4 regions of the Ruegeria sp. AF5 genome follow, and region 1 is predicted to be linked to each of the others. Evidence: riboswitches for the same ligand, from Rfam matches in the RefSeq annotation. Region 1 holds a riboswitch; each other region holds the start of a gene.

Region 1 (4,209 bases):
TTCGGGCAGACTGGTTCTGATTCACCGGAATCACCGGACTGCCTGAACACACGACCTGCGGATGCGCGATTGCCATCCGTTGGCATTGCTGTTTCTGAAAACAGGCAGATAAATGTCTTATACGCTTTCGGACCTGGGATGGTCCTCTCACTTTGCCGCGCAACACGCGGCTTTTCCTTCCGACACGCCCTTTCGCGTCGCCTCCGTTCATCGGGACCGTCTGATCGGGCTGAGCCCGAATGGTGAAATTCCTTTGCTGACACCGGATAATCCGACCGGTTCATATGCCGTCGGGGATTGGGTTCTTGCGGACGCCGAATACCGCGTGCGCCACCTTCTGGACCGGCGCAGCCTGCTGCAACGCAGGGCTGCCGGTACAGGTGCCGCAACACAACTGATTGCCGCTAATGTCGATGTGTTGTTCATCGTCAGCTCGTGCAACGCCGATTTCAACCTGCCCCGGCTGGAACGTTATCTGGCGCTGGCGCATCAGGCCGGATGTTATCCGGTCGTTGTCCTGACGAAAGCTGACCAGTCGGATGACCCCGGCAGTTTCTCGGGACAAGTGCAATCTCTGGACCCTTTTCTGTCGGTGCTGGCGGTCAATGCGCTGGACCCGGCAGATGTCGAAAAGGTTCTGGCGTGGTGCCCCAAAGGCCAGACCGGCGCGCTGGTCGGGTCGTCGGGCGTAGGTAAAACGACGCTCAGCAACGCCATGACGGATCAAAACCTCGCCACGTCTGGAATTCGCGAAGACGACGCACGGGGCAGACACACGACAACGGTGCGCGCGTTGCACAGGATGGGTAACGGTGGCTGGCTGATCGACGCGCCGGGAATGCGCGCATTACGTTTGCTGGACGCTCAGGACGGGATCGACAACGTGTTCTCGGACATCACGGAGCTTGGCCAAAGCTGCCGCTTTTCGGATTGTCAGCACGAGACCGAGCCCGGCTGTGCCGTGCAGAACGCAATCGGCGAAGGCGTACTTGACCCGACCCGGCTGGACCGTTGGCGCAAGCTGCGGCGCGAAGATCAGCGAAACTCGGAAACCGTTGCCCAATCGCGGGCGCGGGACAAGGCGTTCGGCAAGATGGTGCGCGGTGTCATGCAGGACAAGAAGCTTCGCAAACGGCCATAACTGCAAGGTGTTAGGAAAACCTGCGTCGCGTCTGATCAGGCGATCAGGCGCGGCCAGACCGCTGCATTGCGACGGGCAAATGCTCCGATATGGCCTATTTCCGGCAGTCCGAATTCAGCAGGCTTCAGAAGGTGGCGTCTGGCCTCGGGGCCATACAAATCAGCAAGGCGCCAAACCGCCTCGGGCGGAGCCATCTGGTCATCTTCGAACGTGAACAGATCCACAGGTGTTCCAGAACTGCCCCAATGCGCATCAGGCAAATTCTGCCCGATCTCGGGAATGTAGCTAAGAGGAGCTGTACACCATTTGCGCCATTGCCAGTAGACCGAGGCGGGCAGGTCCGACCCAAACCCGATTGCTTTGCCGGGCAGATACCCAAGCGCCCGCACCATCAGCGGTGCATGGCCATACCAGAACAGCCCTGCCAACCCCCGATAGGGCCATGGGTGATCTTTCAAAGTCACCAGCCCCGAACACACACCGATCATTCGGTCGATCTGGTCGATATCCGGCTGCACCGGCCCCAGCATCGCACCGACCGAATGGCCGATGGTCCACTGCTGCGCCTTTGGAAACCGCCTGCGCATCTCGGCCCGTGCCGCTGGCATGTCGATCAACGCCCAATCCGCCATTGTCGCGGTTGCGTCTTTCAGGCGGCCGACCAAAGAAAGCCCGTAGTCCCGATAGTCATAGGTCAGGCAAGCTATCCCCTGGTCGGTGGCCAGCCATCGCGCGAAGTGTTGATAATAGTCACGCGGCACACCCGTGGCACTGTTCAGCACGATAACCGTGTCCGACTCACCCACTGGCCGGTACAGCCGCGCCGACAAGGTCACAGACCCGGACGGAAAGCGGAAATCTTCGATCAACACTGTCTGTTCCGTATCCAACATGATCCCCGGCTTTCGCTGAAACAATCGGTTTGCCTGCCTTCGATGCCGACGACACTAGGCCGGAAGGTAAACCGCATCCAGCATGACCAAACGTCCGGCCTAAAGATCGGCTTGACTCGGAACGCGATCAGGCGCTAGCGGTTGTGTGATGGTTTCCGGCCCCCACAAGAGGTCGGGATGAAAAGGGAACACGGTGCGGTTTGTCTGGTCACACAGATATCAACCAAGTCCGCGACTGCCCCCGCAACTGTAAGCGGTAAGTAATGCCGAAATACCACTGGCCCACGGGCTGGGAAGGTCGGCAGAGCAATGACCCGCAAGTCAGGAGACCTGCCATCGGAACTGAAACCGAAACTCGGGCGGGGTGTCCGGGCAGGTCCTGACAGCGAGATGCTGTCCCACCTGCCCCAATATCCAGCCCACCACGCGCGGAGGGCGCAGGATGATCTGGAAGACAAAGTCACACGAATACAGCGCAACTGTGTGCCAGCGGACGGGCAATACCTGCCCGGCTTTGGCGCGACTGGCCCGCTCGATTTCCGAAGCCATGGCGCAGGCGGTTTCGGCCACCAGCGAAGATTTCGAATTTGAAGGCAACAGCGCGCTGTCACATTGCGCGGAAGGGTGCATGGCAACGATCCGAGCGCGATCCGACAGCGTTCGCATTTTCTGCGGGGCGCACCCTGATACGGCAATTCGGGACCTTGATGCCTATGCCGATTTGATCTTCGGACCTACATTCAGCACGCTGCCCTCGGGCATTGTCGCGAACCCGCCTTGCGCCATGATCGAGGTTTCAACGATCCGGCCCCGGAAAACCGGCTACGCACCCCAGCAGCTGTCAGCTTGATCCCACTTCCACCTGTGCCGGGGTGATCCGGGACGCCCAGGCCAGCTGCGCATCGGTTTCGACAGCGCAGGGGCGCACGGCCCGCAGGCGGTCCAGTGCGTCGCTGGCGCGTTCACCGCATTCAACCATCAGTCGCAGAACAATCATCCCGGATCTGCCGCACCCCCCACGGCAATGCACAAGAACCCGGCCACCGCCCGACAGCGCATGTCGGGCCGTGGCGCTGACCTCTGGCCAGGCCTTCTGAACCGCCTGCGTCGGTGCTCCAAAATCTTCGATCGGCAGGTGAACCCACCGGCTGGCACGGCTTTGGATGTCGCTGCCAAAGTGCTGCGCGCCATCCTGAAGCATTTCAACATCCGTCGTCATTGAAATCACAAGGCCCGGTTTCCAAGCCGCAATCATATCCAGATCGCCGACGTAATCCCCGCCACGCCCGGGCATTGAAGTAAGGGCAAGCGTTCCGCCTCCGACCTGCAGAGCAAAAATGACCAGCTGCGACATGAAGTGCGTCCTCCCCCAAGGTACTCTTTAAGAAATGAGTCATTAAATCCGCTGGACCAGTTTAGTTGGAAACCAGCCCGTTTCTGAAACAAAAAATCATCACGCCCCACAGTGGACGCGGAGTGCCGCCGCCACTACGCTGTGCCGAAGCACCGAATCCGAGCGAGAAGACATGACAGACACGCCAAGCCCCGCCTATCAGGTTCTCGCCCGCAAATACCGCCCGGAAACCTTTGCCGACCTGGTGGGTCAAGATGCTATGGTGCGCACCCTAAAAAACGCCTTCGAGGCCGACCGGATTGCGCAGGCCTTTATCATGACCGGCATTCGCGGAACGGGAAAAACCACCACGGCGCGGATCATCGCCAAAGGCATGAACTGCATCGGACCGGATGGAACCGGAGGACCGACAACCGAGCCTTGCGGTCAGTGCGAGCATTGCGTCGCAATCATGGAAGGTCGCCATGTCGATGTGATGGAAATGGATGCGGCCAGCCGTACCGGCGTCAACGATATCCGCGAGATCATCGACAGTGTCCGCTATCGCGCCGCCAGTGCACGCTACAAGATCTACATCATCGACGAGGTTCACATGCTCTCGACCAGCGCATTCAACGCGCTGCTCAAGACGCTCGAGGAACCGCCCGCACATGTGAAATTCATCTTCGCGACCACCGAGATTCGCAAAGTGCCGGTCACGGTTCTGTCGCGGTGTCAGCGCTTTGACCTGCGCCGGATCGAGCCCGAAGACATGATCGGCCTGCTGCGCAAGATCGCCGGGGCCGAGAGCGCGCAGATTGCCGACGACGCACTGGCGCTGA
Region 2 (4,209 bases), on a different contig from region 1:
CAGAGGGGCGGATCTGTGTATCAACCATTGTGCGGCGCCGGGCTGCGAAGTCAGTCATTGGATATCTCGTCTCATTCCCAAAGATGTCGGGCTTGTGCCATATCCTGAACCTTCCAGCAACGCCCCTGTTGCCGCAACCTGAATCTTGATCACCTCCTTGGGCGTGGACGTCGGCAAATTTCGATCTTGCCGGCAATTTCGCGCGCAATCCACTGGACGCCCCAGAGGAAAGCTGTTAAAAACCCAGTCACACCACGGCAAGTATTTGATTTTACTTGAAAAGGCGAGTTGGCGGAGTGGTGACGCAGCGGATTGCAAATCCGTGTACACCGGTTCGATTCCGGTACTCGCCTCCAGCTACATCCAAATCGCTGACTTGGCCCCGCAGTACGCGCGTGTGACGCTTGGTATTTTCAGACGTTCATGGCCCGCGATTCTGTCGAACTGCGGGCCAGATATGGCGTGTTTTTTCGGAACACCTGCCTACCCCTGCTCGTTCACGGGGCGCGATGTAGTCTGGTGTTTGCCTTACCCTCAGGCGCGCCCTTGTGGCACAACCTCGTATCCCGGCTCTTCCGGCTCATCGTCCGTCATTTCGGCTGGAAAGCCCGGGGCGGTGATATCCAGGCCGGTTGCCTCTTCCAGCCGTTTGATAATATTTGGTGAAAGCTCGCGTTCGCCATATCGTGCGATACCATCGTTAAAGATGTTGATCATCACCGGGTTGATTTCCAGTGGCACCCCGGCGCGGTCGGCGACCTCCTGAAACAAACCGATATCCTTCTTCACCAGATCCATGGTGAAGGAAATATCGCGCGACCCGTTCAGGATGACCTGGCTTTCGGTTTCGTGCACGAAGGACGTGCCGGACGAGATTTTGATCGCCTCATAGGTCGTGTTCAGATCCATCCCCGCAGCCTTTGCCGTAACCAGTGCTTCGGCGCAGGTGATCAGGTTGGCGGTGGCAAGATAGTTGGTCATCACTTTCAGCACCGAGGCCGAGCCCAGCTCGCCGGTGTGCAAAACCCGGCGGCCCATTGTCGTCAGGAACGGCAGAATTCGTTCAAACGTTTCCCGGTCACAGCCCGCAAAGATCGAGATATTGCCCGTCGCGGCACGGTGGCACCCGCCAGAAACCGGGCAATCCACTGCTGCACCGCCGCGCGATATGACTTCGGCACCCAGGCGTTTGACTTCGGCTTCGTCTGTGGTCGACATCTCCATCCAGATCTTGCCGGGGCCCACTTCGGGCAACATCTCCTTCATGACTGCGTCCGATGCTGCCGGAGACGGCAGACAGGTGATCACCGCATCGCAATCGCGCATCAGCTGGGCGGGCCCTTCTGCCGCCTTTGCGCCTTTGGCGACAAATTCGGCCACCAGTTCTGCGTTCAGGTCATGAACAGTCAGGTCAATGCCATTGCGCAAAAGGGATCCCGAAAGCTTGCCGCCAACGTTACCCAGACCGATAAATCCCACTTTCATATGACGCATCTCCAAGTTCGTCGTTTTCCCGTCATGCGACCACATACCGAACACGCACTTCATGCCGCCGAACGACGCCTACAGGTCGCTTTTTTCACCTTGGCTTATTTGTTGCGCGCGAACCGCTTGACAAGCGGGTCGGCGGTGCCGCATGTCCCGGACGTTGGTGTCGGCAACAGCCGATGAAAAGGGAATGCGTCAACGGTTCATCCGCCAAACGCAGCCGCCCCCGCGACCGTGACCGGAGAGGATGCCCAATGCCACTGGCCTGTGCCGGGAAGGCGGGACATCCGACAGAGCGACCGCTCTGGCATCCGCAAGCCGGGAGACCTGCCAACACCCGAAGTTGAAACCGGGCGGGGTGTTCCGGTGTCGGGTCCATGTGCAGACGTGGTGCCCGCATGAAACCCCGTCCCCCGCGAAGAGGATTTGGGGGGATGAGAGACATGACCGAGACCGCACCGGTAGAACTACTGGTCTGCACGACTTGCCGCCGGGGTCTGCCCGTCGAGGATGACGCTGAGCGTCCCGGCACATTGTTACACAAGGCCTTGGAACAGGCTGCCCTGCCAGACGGTATTACTCTGAAACCGGTCGAATGCCTTTCGAACTGCGATCAGGGCTGTTCCATCGTTCTTCGGGGCGGGCCGGATCGCTGGACCTTTGTTTACGAGAACCTGAACGAAATCGATCACGTCGATGCCATCATCGATGGTGTGACCAAGTATCTGGCCACAGACGATGGTCTGGTGAAGTGGCGCGACCGTCCTGAACATTTCCGCAAAAACTGCGCCTCGCGCATTCCCCCGATTGGAGGCTGAGATCATGTCGAACCTAGAAAAACTTCCCGTCACCGTGATCACCGGCTTTCTGGGCTCGGGCAAAACCACGCTGGTGCGCCATCTGATGCAGAACCCGCAGGGAAAGCGTCTTGCGATTGTTGTTAACGAGTTTGGCGATGTGGGTGTTGATGGCGACATTCTGAAATCCTGCGCGATACCGGATTGCCCTGCGGAAAACATCATGGAACTGGCAAACGGCTGCATCTGCTGCACCGTGGCCGATGACTTCATCCCGACCATCGAGGCGCTGATGGCGCTGGAACCGCGCCCGGATCACATTTTGATCGAAACATCCGGCCTTGCACTGCCCAAACCGCTGCTGAAAGCATTTGATTGGCCTGATATCCGTTCGAAAATCACCGTTGATGGCGTGATTGCGCTGGCCGATGCCGAGGCCGTGGCCGCCGGTCGCTTTGCTCCGAACGTTGAAGCGGTGGATGCCCAACGGCTGGCTGATGACTCGATCGATCACGAAACACCCTTGTCCGAGGTGTTCGAAGATCAAATCTCGTGCGCGGATATCATCCTGCTGACCAAGCCCGATCTAGCAGGTCCCGAAGGTGTCGCGAAAGCCAAACAGATCATCGCCGCCGAGGCACCGCGGCCGCTTCCCGTTGTCGAGGTCGCCGAGGGTGTCGTCGACGTACGTGTCGTGCTTGGCCTTGAGGCTGCCGTCGAAGATGACATGGACGCGCGCCCGTCACATCACGATGGCCATCACGATCATGAGCATGACGATTTCGAGAGCATCATCGTCGAGTTGCCGGAACAGACCGACCCTGCGGAACTGGTAGCCAGAATCGAACGTCTTGCGACTGAGCTGAATATCCTGCGCGTCAAAGGCTATGCCGCCGTCGCTGGCAAACCGATGCGCCTGCTGGTTCAGGCTGTCGGCGCGCGGGTTCGTCACCAATACGACCGCCCGTGGGAGCCCGGTGAAGAGCGCCGCTCGCGCCTGGTCGTGATTGCCGAGCATGACGACATCAAAGAAGCCGAAATCCGTGATATCCTCGTGGGTGTGACCGAGGTTGCCGAGTAAGTCATGCACGTCGTCTTTCGCGAAAGCCACGGGCTCGAGGAAACCGAGACCCCAACCGATCTGGGCCAAAGCCCGGGTGATCTGGTTGTGCTGTCCTTTTCCGACAGTGACCTGGGCGCTTTCGCGGCGGGCTGGCATCGCGGCGGCGGGCCTGAGGGGCGGATGCCCACGATGCGGCTAGCCAATCTTGCGGCGCTGAAGCACCCTCTGTCCGTCGATACCTATGTCGAACAGACACTTGAGGGCGCAAAGGGCATCCTGATCCGTCTGATAGGTGGCGTGCCCTATTGGTCTTACGGGCTGCAACAGGTTCTGGCACTGGCGCAAGCCAAAGGCATCGCGTTAGCCGTTTTACCGGCGGATGGGCGTGAAGACACTCGGTTGGATGAGTATTCGACCCTGCCCCTCTCGACCCTGAGGCGGCTGGCACATCTGTGTGACACCGGCGGCGAAGTCGCCGCGCAGGCCGCATTGGCCCAGATGGCCTTGGCAGCAGGGCTTTATGCCGGGCCAGTGATGGGCGCGAAAACCCTGCCCGAATGCGGTGCGTGGTGTCCAGATCAGGGTGTCGTCCCGGTGGGTTCCGCATTCCAGAGCGATACGAAACGCATCCTTGTCACCTTTTATCGCGCGTATCTGACATCCGCAGACACCGCCCCGGTCGCGGCCCTGATCCGCAGCCTGCGCGCCCGCGGGCTTCAGGCGGTGGGTCTGTTTGCCCCGTCGCTCAAGACCCCAGCCGCTGCCGACTGGCTCAGGGAACAGGTCGTCGCCTTGCGACCGTCGGCGATCATCAACGCCACTTCATTCTCGGGCAAGGGCGCGTCCGGCACGTCGCCTCTG
Region 3 (4,209 bases), on a different contig from region 1:
CGGCTCCATCGTGCCGACCAGCACCATAAGGGACAGGATGACCGCGTTGGCCGTCAGAGCGATCTCGACCGCTTTCCAGAAACCCTGCCAGCTTGCGGGAAACCCCCAGAGCGTGAACATCGGGTCGCCGGGCATGGAGAATGGCAACAGCACCAGCATGAAAAGGATGAACCCATCCATCATGGCCATGCGTTTCAACGTTTTCCGCCAGGGCAGACGCGACGCGGCAAGAAGCGAAAGGGACACCACCAAAGCCGCGCACAGCGCCGTCAGCGAGGACACCGCGACAGTCACCACCGCGAAGACAACCGCCATGACGATCCGCATCCTTGGATCAAGCGGGTTGATCGCGCCGCGCCGCTGCGCGCCCGCTTTGACCAGCGTGCTTTCCTGTTGCCCCAGAACGTGCGCCATCAGGCCGCCAGCTTGCGGCGTGCCGCAAAGTAAAAGCCCAGACCAAACAGACCGACGATATATCCGATCCCACCCAGAACAGTTTGCAGGTCATTTTGTTCGCGGTAGGCGGCGATTTCCCGACGCAGCGGGCGCAGCTCATCCCGCACGGCCCTGGCAATGACCTGTTGTTGTTCATCGCTGAGCACCGCCGCTGTCTGGGCAGGTGCGTTTGTCGGCGCGGTGTCGGGTTCCGCTTCAACGCCCATGATCCGGGCGACATCCGCAGCGGGCATGGTGACCTCGGTCACATGCCCGGCACCAAGGTTTGCAAAGAAAGTATGGGCCACCGGCGCGTTTGGCGTGTAGATAAAAAACCCATCTGCATCTGTTACGATACGGCCCAGCTCGGCTCCGTCCGGGCCGTTGACGATGACCTCGGCCCCGCTTGCCATGTCACCGTTGGAAAAGCCGATTTCGCCTTCGATGGCGTCACCGGATTCAAACACTCCGGCGATGACCTTATGCGCCAAGGCAGGTACGGGTGCGCAGCACAGCACCAGAATGATCGCCAGGTACCTCATGCGACCGCTCGTTTGACAAACAGCTCGGGCTTGACCTTGCGCGCCAGCAAAACCGCGAACCCAGTCAGGATCGCCTCGATCGCCATGACAGGAATATGTGCAAAGAAAACAAGCTTGGCCGCTGGCAGGAATGCATCCCCGGACAGGGCCAGTGAAAACGCAACCATGCCGGTTGTGGCGGCGATGGCAAAGGCACCGCCGACCCCGCCCCATATCGCACCTTGCAGAGGTGAGCCATGGGCGATCAGGCGGCCAAAGATCAGCCCGGCCAAAACCGCGGGCAACGCGATGTTCAGGGTGTTGATCCCCAATACCGTCAACCCGCCAAAGCCAAAGAAGACGGCCTGCAGCAAAAGCCCGACGAACAAGGCCGGGAATGCGGCCCAGCCCAACAAAAGCCCGGCCATACCGTTGAGGATCAGATGCACTGACGAAGGGCCAATCGGCACATGGATCAGCGATGCCACGAAAAAGCTGGCAGACAGCACCCCCGCAGTGGGGATGCGATCAAGATCCAGCGACCTGAGGCCCATGGCAATCCCACCCGCCGCAGCGACTGCGCCGCCGATCACGACAGGGTTGGACAAGGCTCCGTCAACGATGTGCATCTACGGTTACTCCAAATCCCAGGCGCGGATCCAGATGACAGCGTCCTGACTGAGTTCTTTGCCATTGTGTTCGGTCACGGGACCGGCGCCGAGTGCGGCAAATCCCCAATATCCGGCTTTTGGAACGCCAAACGTGAAATACCCGTTATCATCCGAAGTTGCGACCAATGCACCACCCGGCATCGGCGAGACCGACGGGGCGGAAGCGGCCGCGCTTTCCATGTTCGGTTCTGCGGCCATGTACTCGATCTCGATCTCGGCACCCGCAACCGGTTGGCCTTCGGCCATAACCCGACCTGTAAACGTCGAACCCGCGATGATGTTGGTTGGTTTGTTGAGCGGGATGATCTCAACCGGCAAGCCCACCGGGTTCATCCAGTCGGTCGGCAGTTCATTGCGGTTCAGGAATGCCTTGGCGATCTGCTGGATATAGATATCCTCGGATTCCTCATAATAGGGCTGGGGAACAGTCACCAACACATAGTCGCCCGACCGTTTGACGGGAACATAACCCTTGAATGCCGCGCCTTCGTTTTCGCCGCCGGTGAAACGTACGGGTTCCAAGGTATCCAGCAGATCGGTTTTCTGACCGTTGTGGATCACGTAGAATTCCTGCGGCTTGTCCAGATCCATGACATGCCCGTTCGAGAACGGATGCCAAAAGATCAGCTTGACCGGAACATTCCCCGGTGCGTCGATCATGGTGTCAGCGGTGTATTCCAGCAGGAAATGCGCATTTGCCATCGCTGGAAGCGCCATCGCCACAGCGGCTGCGGAAAGCAGCTTGGTCATCAATAGTCGTCCTTGTCCCATCGCACCAACCCCGGTACGAGATGCGTTTTGACTGCGGGGACGTCCAAGCTAAGCTGCTTTTTCAAGCATCCTGCTCCGACGCACATCCCGTCGCCGATTAGGAGTGCCCTTGTCAAAGGCACATGTCCGGCAGGTATCCTGACTTGCGGGTCAAAGCGTTGGGCTGGCCTTCCCGGATTAACACCAGTGGCACTTCAGCCCTGCTCGCCGCTTACAGTTGCGGGTGCAGTTGCGGAATTGGGCCAAAGCCCGCACCGCATTCCCTATTGATTCCAGAGCACGCCCCGGAACCGGACATGCCGAGCGGCTTGCCAGACTTCTTCGGCATCCGTCAACGATCAATTGCGCTGGCTGTCAAAAAGTTTAGCGGGCGATGCCCTTTTTCCGGCGGATCCGCTTTGGATAAAGGTCGGGGTTTTCAGGGATGAACCTACCCTTCGAGCAGGTATCTTTCCGACAATGGCAAACTGGCCGCCCCCAATGAGCGGGCATCCGGGCCTGCCGTCCCCGCCAGCACCAAGGGCCGTTCAAGCCCGGTCAGGTTCATATGGGATAGTTTGAGCTCAACCCTTTCCACCAGCCGCGCCTTGATATCAGCAGGCATCCAGCCATCAATCTTGACACATTCGAAATCGATCAGGCTGCAAGAAGAGACGATGGCATGGGCGATTCCGTGCGCCGCCTGGTTCAGCCAATTCTCAAGGTGGGTTTCCGGTACGTCCCAATGCAGTGTCGTTTCCCAGATTGAACCGGCTGTTGCGGCATTTCCACCAACCGCACGCTCCAGCACATAAAGACTGGCGACATCTATCAACGGTTTCACTCCGCCCACTTCGTCCGGCACAGGCAATGGGCCAAGCGCACCGGCATTTCCCCGCCCTGAAAAGATGGAGCCGTTCAGAACCACCCCGCCCCCGATGAAGAAGCCGACATAGAAATACAGGAAATCTCGTGGGCCTTCCGCCGGGCCAAACACCAGCTCGGCACCGCAGGCGGCCGTTGCGTCGTTTTGCAGGAAAACCGGCACGTCATAGCTAGCGGCCAACGCGCCTTTCAGGTCCGCGTCACGCCACGGATCCATTTTTTCCTGAGGAACCTGCAATGTTTGTGCCCAGTCCCAAAGGTAGAACGGCATGGCAATCCCAAGGCCCGCGATTCTGCTGCGCGCCTCGTGCGACATTGACGCCATCACTTTGTCGAGGCTTTCTGTGGAAAAGCTCAATGTCGCCTCGGGCGTCGGAAAATCATAGGTCCGCCGTTCGCGGTGCCTGACGTTGCCAAGGAAATCCGTCAGCACCAGTTCGGTACTGCGCCGCCCGACTTTGAGCCCAAAGAAATAAGCGCCATCCGGGTTCAGGCGCATGGGAACCGAGGGCTGTCCGACTTTTCCCCGGATCGGTTCGCCCCGCAGAAGCAGCCCATCGGTTTCCAACTGGCGCATGATGACCGAGACCGTCTGCGCCGACAGCCCGGTCATCCGCGCGATTTCAGATTTTGCGAGGGCCTGATGGCGCCGGACCAGTGACAGGACAAGCCGTTCATTTCGGGCCCGCATTCCACTTTGGTTGGTGCCGCGCATATCTGGCTCGCGTACGCCAGTGGTATTGTCCAAAGAGTTCATTGCAGACACGGCCATCCCCTTCATGACGACAATGTTGAAACCCTTCCTTTCTGTCAATAATAAATAAGAGTGATTTATTTATTGACTCGAAATTCGAATCTTGTGATGGTTTTCACGTTCGATCGGGCCGGTTTTCGCCCGATCAAACGTATGCCCGGACGGGCATTGGGAAAACTGGGAGGACTACCGA
Region 4 (4,209 bases), on a different contig from region 1:
GGCGTAGGGGTCAGTCAGGTACTGCCTGTGCTCATAACTGTATTACTTGCTAAGCCCGGAGCGGTCGTGCTCCTCGAACAACCCGAGCTCCATCTTCATCCAAGGGTTCAATCGTTACTTTGCGATTTTTTCCTAACGGCGTCGAAACAAGGCAAGCAATTGGTTGTGGAGACACATAGTGAACACATAATTGAACGCCTAAGACTACGCGTTGCTCAGGAAAACGATACTAACATTCTTGATGACGCCATTATTTACTTCTTTGGCGGCGAAGAGGAAGACGTTCGCAAGGTTGAATTGTCCGAGTATGGGGCCGTTCTGGATTGGCCAGAAGGTTTTTTTGATGAGTCGTCCAACCAGACCTCAGAAATTTTAGATGCTTCAATGAGAAAAAGAATCGCAAAAAAATCCAAGTAATACACGAGCAATAAAAATGCAAATTCAACTCAGCGCGGACCCATCACTTGTTTGGATTTCTGATTCGAAGGATCACCCTGATTTTACAAATGAAGTCCTACATAGGGTTATATCTTGGCTGAAATTGGCGAATCGAAATCATGTAAAAATGCACGTTGACCTGAATGCGACTATTAAGCTCTATGAAACTAGTTTGGTTCCTAGTGAAAATCACATTACGGAACTAGTTAACAAGGCCGGCTGTGAAGGTGTTGTCGTTCCACAGGAGCTTGCAAAGCTCATCAACGAGATTGTGATCGCGTCATGCGACTTGCCGACTCCGCCTGATAAAATTGCAGAATTTACAAACTTAGGGTTGGATTTGTCTGCGGCTATTCCGGATGGGTCCAAGCGAGATCTTTCAAAAGAGGCTTTCCTAAACTTCTGTCTTTCATGGGGGACCTCACAGGAAGATCTTTCATATGTTTTCCCCCGTGTCTCTCAAGAGATTGTGGCCACCAGTAATGAAATTCGTGTGGAAACGTTCGAGACAAGCGAGCCAAAAGTATTTGATGATTGTGATGTCGGCTTGGAAGTTTCGGTATATGGAATGGTATCAGGTTTTTATGCGTCGCTCGACCCTCGTAAGATCTGGAGCTCCGCTTCTAGCGAGCTGTTTCTTGAAGAGGCAATCAGATCACTTGCGTCCCAAAATAATATTAATCACACCGCGCTAAAGCCATTTTCATTTGGATCCTCATTTTTTGCAACAGCCAAGAAAAATGGCGGTATATCGGGTTCCATCAGCTCTGTGTTAATGAACAAAATTTATGCAATTGTCACTGGTAGTGACGGAGTCGCAATTTCAAGTTTTAGAGTGGAGGCGAAACAGTCCGCCCCAGTAAGAATTAGGCACTCAGATAAGGCTGAGGCGCGTCGAGTTCATCTTACACAATGCCACGAAGGCTATAGGCTGATGTTTTGGGAGCTGAATGATGGGTCTTTGGAGTTTGCCAATGTTGGTCCGAAATTCGAAGAAAAGATCTATCCTTAGAGTTTCAATACGGCGACAACCGTGGGCACTGCGAAAGCTGGTCGCGGCATTCAGTGCAGCTATTGGGGCCCAATTAGATCAGGTTGTTACGCATTGCAAAGCCACTTTTTCTCGGACATAGCTGCCGATGGTTCAGTTGCAACGAAAGCCCGCTTTGTCCGCATAGCTGACAAACACGATTTGCGGACACCCACTTAAAATGCCTACTCGTTCCGTTGCACGCGATCTACGCGCTCGCAAACAAGTACTTTCAGAACCGGCGAAGGTACATGGCTAGCATATCCTTAATTCAACCCCTTCACTTCAAGTGAATATTCTATAATTCGGGTCACATAAACTACCCTGACTGCACAGGCTCGGGGCAAATGCCCAAATTTGGGTAGGCGTGTCACATTCCCTTTCTTTTTTGCCAATCTCATCGTCAAATCTGTCCAATGTCACAAAAAATGACAAAACGAATCACATAACTTCATTGAAAATCAATATGTTGTGGTTTAACAAATTTTAGAAGTTGGACTATCTGATGTTTTGGTACCGTGTATCGTAGGTTCGAATCCTACCACCCCAGCCATGATTTTCCCTAATATCACACACTATGAATCTGGGTCCGGATTTTGGCGCGTTCTCAGCGGCTTTTCTGATATCAGCGCCATGTTGAGACGCGCAGGTGCATGCTCTTGCGAGAAAATAGGAAAGACCCCGGAGTTTTTTCTTGCCGCAGGGTAAGTGTTAAGGTACCCGCGTTTTACCGGTCCCGATGTGGCTAAGAGGGAATCCGAGGTGCCTTTTGGTGCCAACCGGAACTGCCCCCGCAACTGTAGGCGGCGAGCGCTGTCCATTTCCGTCACTGGGCCATTTTGGTCTGGGAAGACAGGACAGACAAAGACCCGTCAGTCAGGAGACCTGCCGGTATGAAACCGAAACACGCCGGGCGGGGTTGTCCGGGGAGGTTGCCGAAGAAACGCGCCGGGCGGTCTATTTTCTACCCTGCGCTCACGGCAGGCAGTAAAGCGCCTGTTGCTTCGGTAAATGCCCATTCACCCGTTCTCTGGTCATTGACACATGGAGATCGATTGTCATGTTTCTACGCACTGGCCTGTTTGGCCTTTCCTTGCTGGCTACCAGCGCTGCCGCCGAAGGAAACTTTCCCCTTTCTATCGAAAACTGCGGTCACTCGGTCACGTTTGACGCGCCAGTGACGTCGTCAGTCACGGTCGGCCAGGCCGCGACCGAGGTGCTTTATGCGCTGGGTCTGGGCGAGCAGGTTCTTGGAACTTCGGTCTGGTTCAACGAGGTGCTGCCTGAATATGCCGAGGTGAATGCCAAGGTAGAGCGTCTGGCGGACAATGATCCCAGCTTTGAAAGCGTTGTTGCCAAGCGGCCGGGACTGGTCGCAGCGCAATATGAATGGCATGTCGGACCCGAGGGCATCGTCGCCACGCGTGAGCAATTTCACGAACTGGGCATTCCAACGTACGTAATGCCTGCAGATTGCATCGGCAAAGACAATACGGTCGGCGGCGATGGCACCCGCCTGCAAGCGTTCTCGACCGATACGCTGTATCAGGGTATCGAAGAACTGGCGGCAGCCTTTGATGTATCCGAACGCGGCACGGACCTGGTTGCCGAGTACAAGGCCCGCGAAGCCGCAGCCGTCGCCAAGGCGCAAACCGTGAAGCTGGACGATGTGTCAGCCGTATTCTGGTTTTCCTCTCCCGAAATGGAAAGCGACCCGTTTGTGGCCGGACAGAAAGGCGCACCGGGATACATGATGAGTAAATTGGGTATCCGCAACGTCGTCGAGACGGATGAAGAATGGCCAACAGTGGGCTGGGAAACCATTGCCAAAGCCAATCCGACGGTGATTGTTATCGCCAAGATGGACCGCCGTCGCTTTGCTGCGGACGACTACCTGAAAAAGCTGGAGTTCCTGCGCACTGATCCGGTGACCAGCCAGATGGATGCGGTCAAAAATGACCGGATCGTCATTATGGATGCGCAGGCCATGGACGCCACCATCCGCGCAATCCCGGCGCTGGAGGATCTGGCCGAGAAGCTGGATACCATCGGAAACAACCTGTGAACGAGGTCGCCGCAATTTTACGGCAGGGTTTCAAGGCTGCGTGCCTTACCGTGCCATTGTTGATTGCGGCGGTTCTTGCGGGCGCGATGATCGGTGAAACCTCTCTGTCGCCCGATTTGGTTCTCTCCGTTCTGGCCAACAAGCTGGCCGGAGCGGACTTTCCTGTAGACCCAATTGATCAGGGTATTATCTGGAGCTACCGGATTCCTCGCGCTCTGGTCGCTGCGTCCTGCGGTGCCGGTCTGGCTGTCGCAGGGGTCGTGTTGCAGGCTTTGCTGCGCAACCCGTTGGCCGACCCTTACATTTTGGGCATTTCTGCCGGGGCCTCGACGGGTGCCGTGGCTGTAACCATCGCTGGTTTGGGTGGGGGGGCCTTGTCGCTGTCTTTTGGCGCGTTCAATGGCGCGCTTTTGGCTTTTGGTTTTGTCGCGTTGCTGGCCCGAGCCGCTGGCGCAGGGGGCGGACGGGCTGCGACGGCACAGATCGTCCTGGCGGGAATTGCCGGGTCTCAGTTGTTCAATGCGCTGACGGCCTTCATCATCGCCAAATCCGCCAATGCCGATCAGGCGCGCGGGATCATGTTCTGGCTGATGGGAAACCTCAGCGGCGTGCGCTGGCCGGATGTGTATCTGGCCATTCCGGTGGCCCTTGTCGGTTGGCTCATTTGCCGCTTTCA

The links. Region 1 has a riboswitch for cobalamin ahead of ACR0DS_RS18265 (hypothetical protein). Riboswitches for the same ligand answer to the same signal wherever they lie in the genome.
Region 2: another riboswitch for cobalamin. It lies ahead of ACR0DS_RS03805 (DUF1636 family protein); the one in region 1 lies ahead of ACR0DS_RS18265 (hypothetical protein).
Region 3: another riboswitch for cobalamin. It lies ahead of ACR0DS_RS19540 (DUF4198 domain-containing protein); the one in region 1 lies ahead of ACR0DS_RS18265 (hypothetical protein).
Region 4: another riboswitch for cobalamin. It lies ahead of ACR0DS_RS02620 (ABC transporter substrate-binding protein); the one in region 1 lies ahead of ACR0DS_RS18265 (hypothetical protein).

The regions. Positions count from the first base shown of each region.
Region 1 covers NZ_JBQFYZ010000020.1:9,041-13,249, reverse strand. Annotated here, with positions in the region: gene rsgA (ribosome small subunit-dependent GTPase A) at 113-1,141, shown strand; gene ACR0DS_RS18270 (alpha/beta hydrolase family protein) at 1,177-2,034, opposite strand; cobalamin riboswitch at 2,168-2,386, shown strand; gene ACR0DS_RS18265 (hypothetical protein) at 2,477-2,884, shown strand; gene ACR0DS_RS18260 (protein-tyrosine phosphatase family protein) at 2,876-3,388, opposite strand; gene ACR0DS_RS18255 (DNA polymerase III subunit gamma/tau) at 3,561-4,209, shown strand, end outside.
Region 2 covers NZ_JBQFYZ010000002.1:65,414-69,622, reverse strand. Annotated here, with positions in the region: gene ACR0DS_RS03820 (protein-L-isoaspartate O-methyltransferase family protein) at 1-58, opposite strand, end outside; tRNA gene ACR0DS_RS03815 (tRNA-Cys) at 283-356, shown strand; gene ACR0DS_RS03810 (NAD(P)-dependent oxidoreductase) at 535-1,530, opposite strand; cobalamin riboswitch at 1,633-1,837, shown strand; gene ACR0DS_RS03805 (DUF1636 family protein) at 1,932-2,306, shown strand; gene cobW (cobalamin biosynthesis protein CobW) at 2,311-3,366, shown strand; gene cobN (cobaltochelatase subunit CobN) at 3,370-4,209, shown strand, end outside.
Region 3 covers NZ_JBQFYZ010000026.1:14,213-18,421, forward strand. Annotated here, with positions in the region: gene cbiQ (cobalt ECF transporter T component CbiQ) at 1-414, opposite strand, end outside; gene ACR0DS_RS19530 (cobalt ABC transporter permease) at 414-977, opposite strand; gene cbiM (cobalt transporter CbiM) at 974-1,585, opposite strand; gene ACR0DS_RS19540 (DUF4198 domain-containing protein) at 1,592-2,377, opposite strand; cobalamin riboswitch at 2,510-2,708, opposite strand; gene ACR0DS_RS19545 (ROK family transcriptional regulator) at 2,829-4,019, opposite strand; gene ACR0DS_RS19550 (substrate-binding domain-containing protein) at 4,209-4,209, shown strand, end outside.
Region 4 covers NZ_JBQFYZ010000001.1:528,801-533,009, forward strand. Annotated here, with positions in the region: gene ACR0DS_RS02610 (AAA family ATPase) at 1-417, shown strand, start outside; gene ACR0DS_RS02615 (hypothetical protein) at 434-1,450, shown strand; cobalamin riboswitch at 2,183-2,375, shown strand; gene ACR0DS_RS02620 (ABC transporter substrate-binding protein) at 2,529-3,533, shown strand; gene ACR0DS_RS02625 (FecCD family ABC transporter permease) at 3,548-4,209, shown strand, end outside.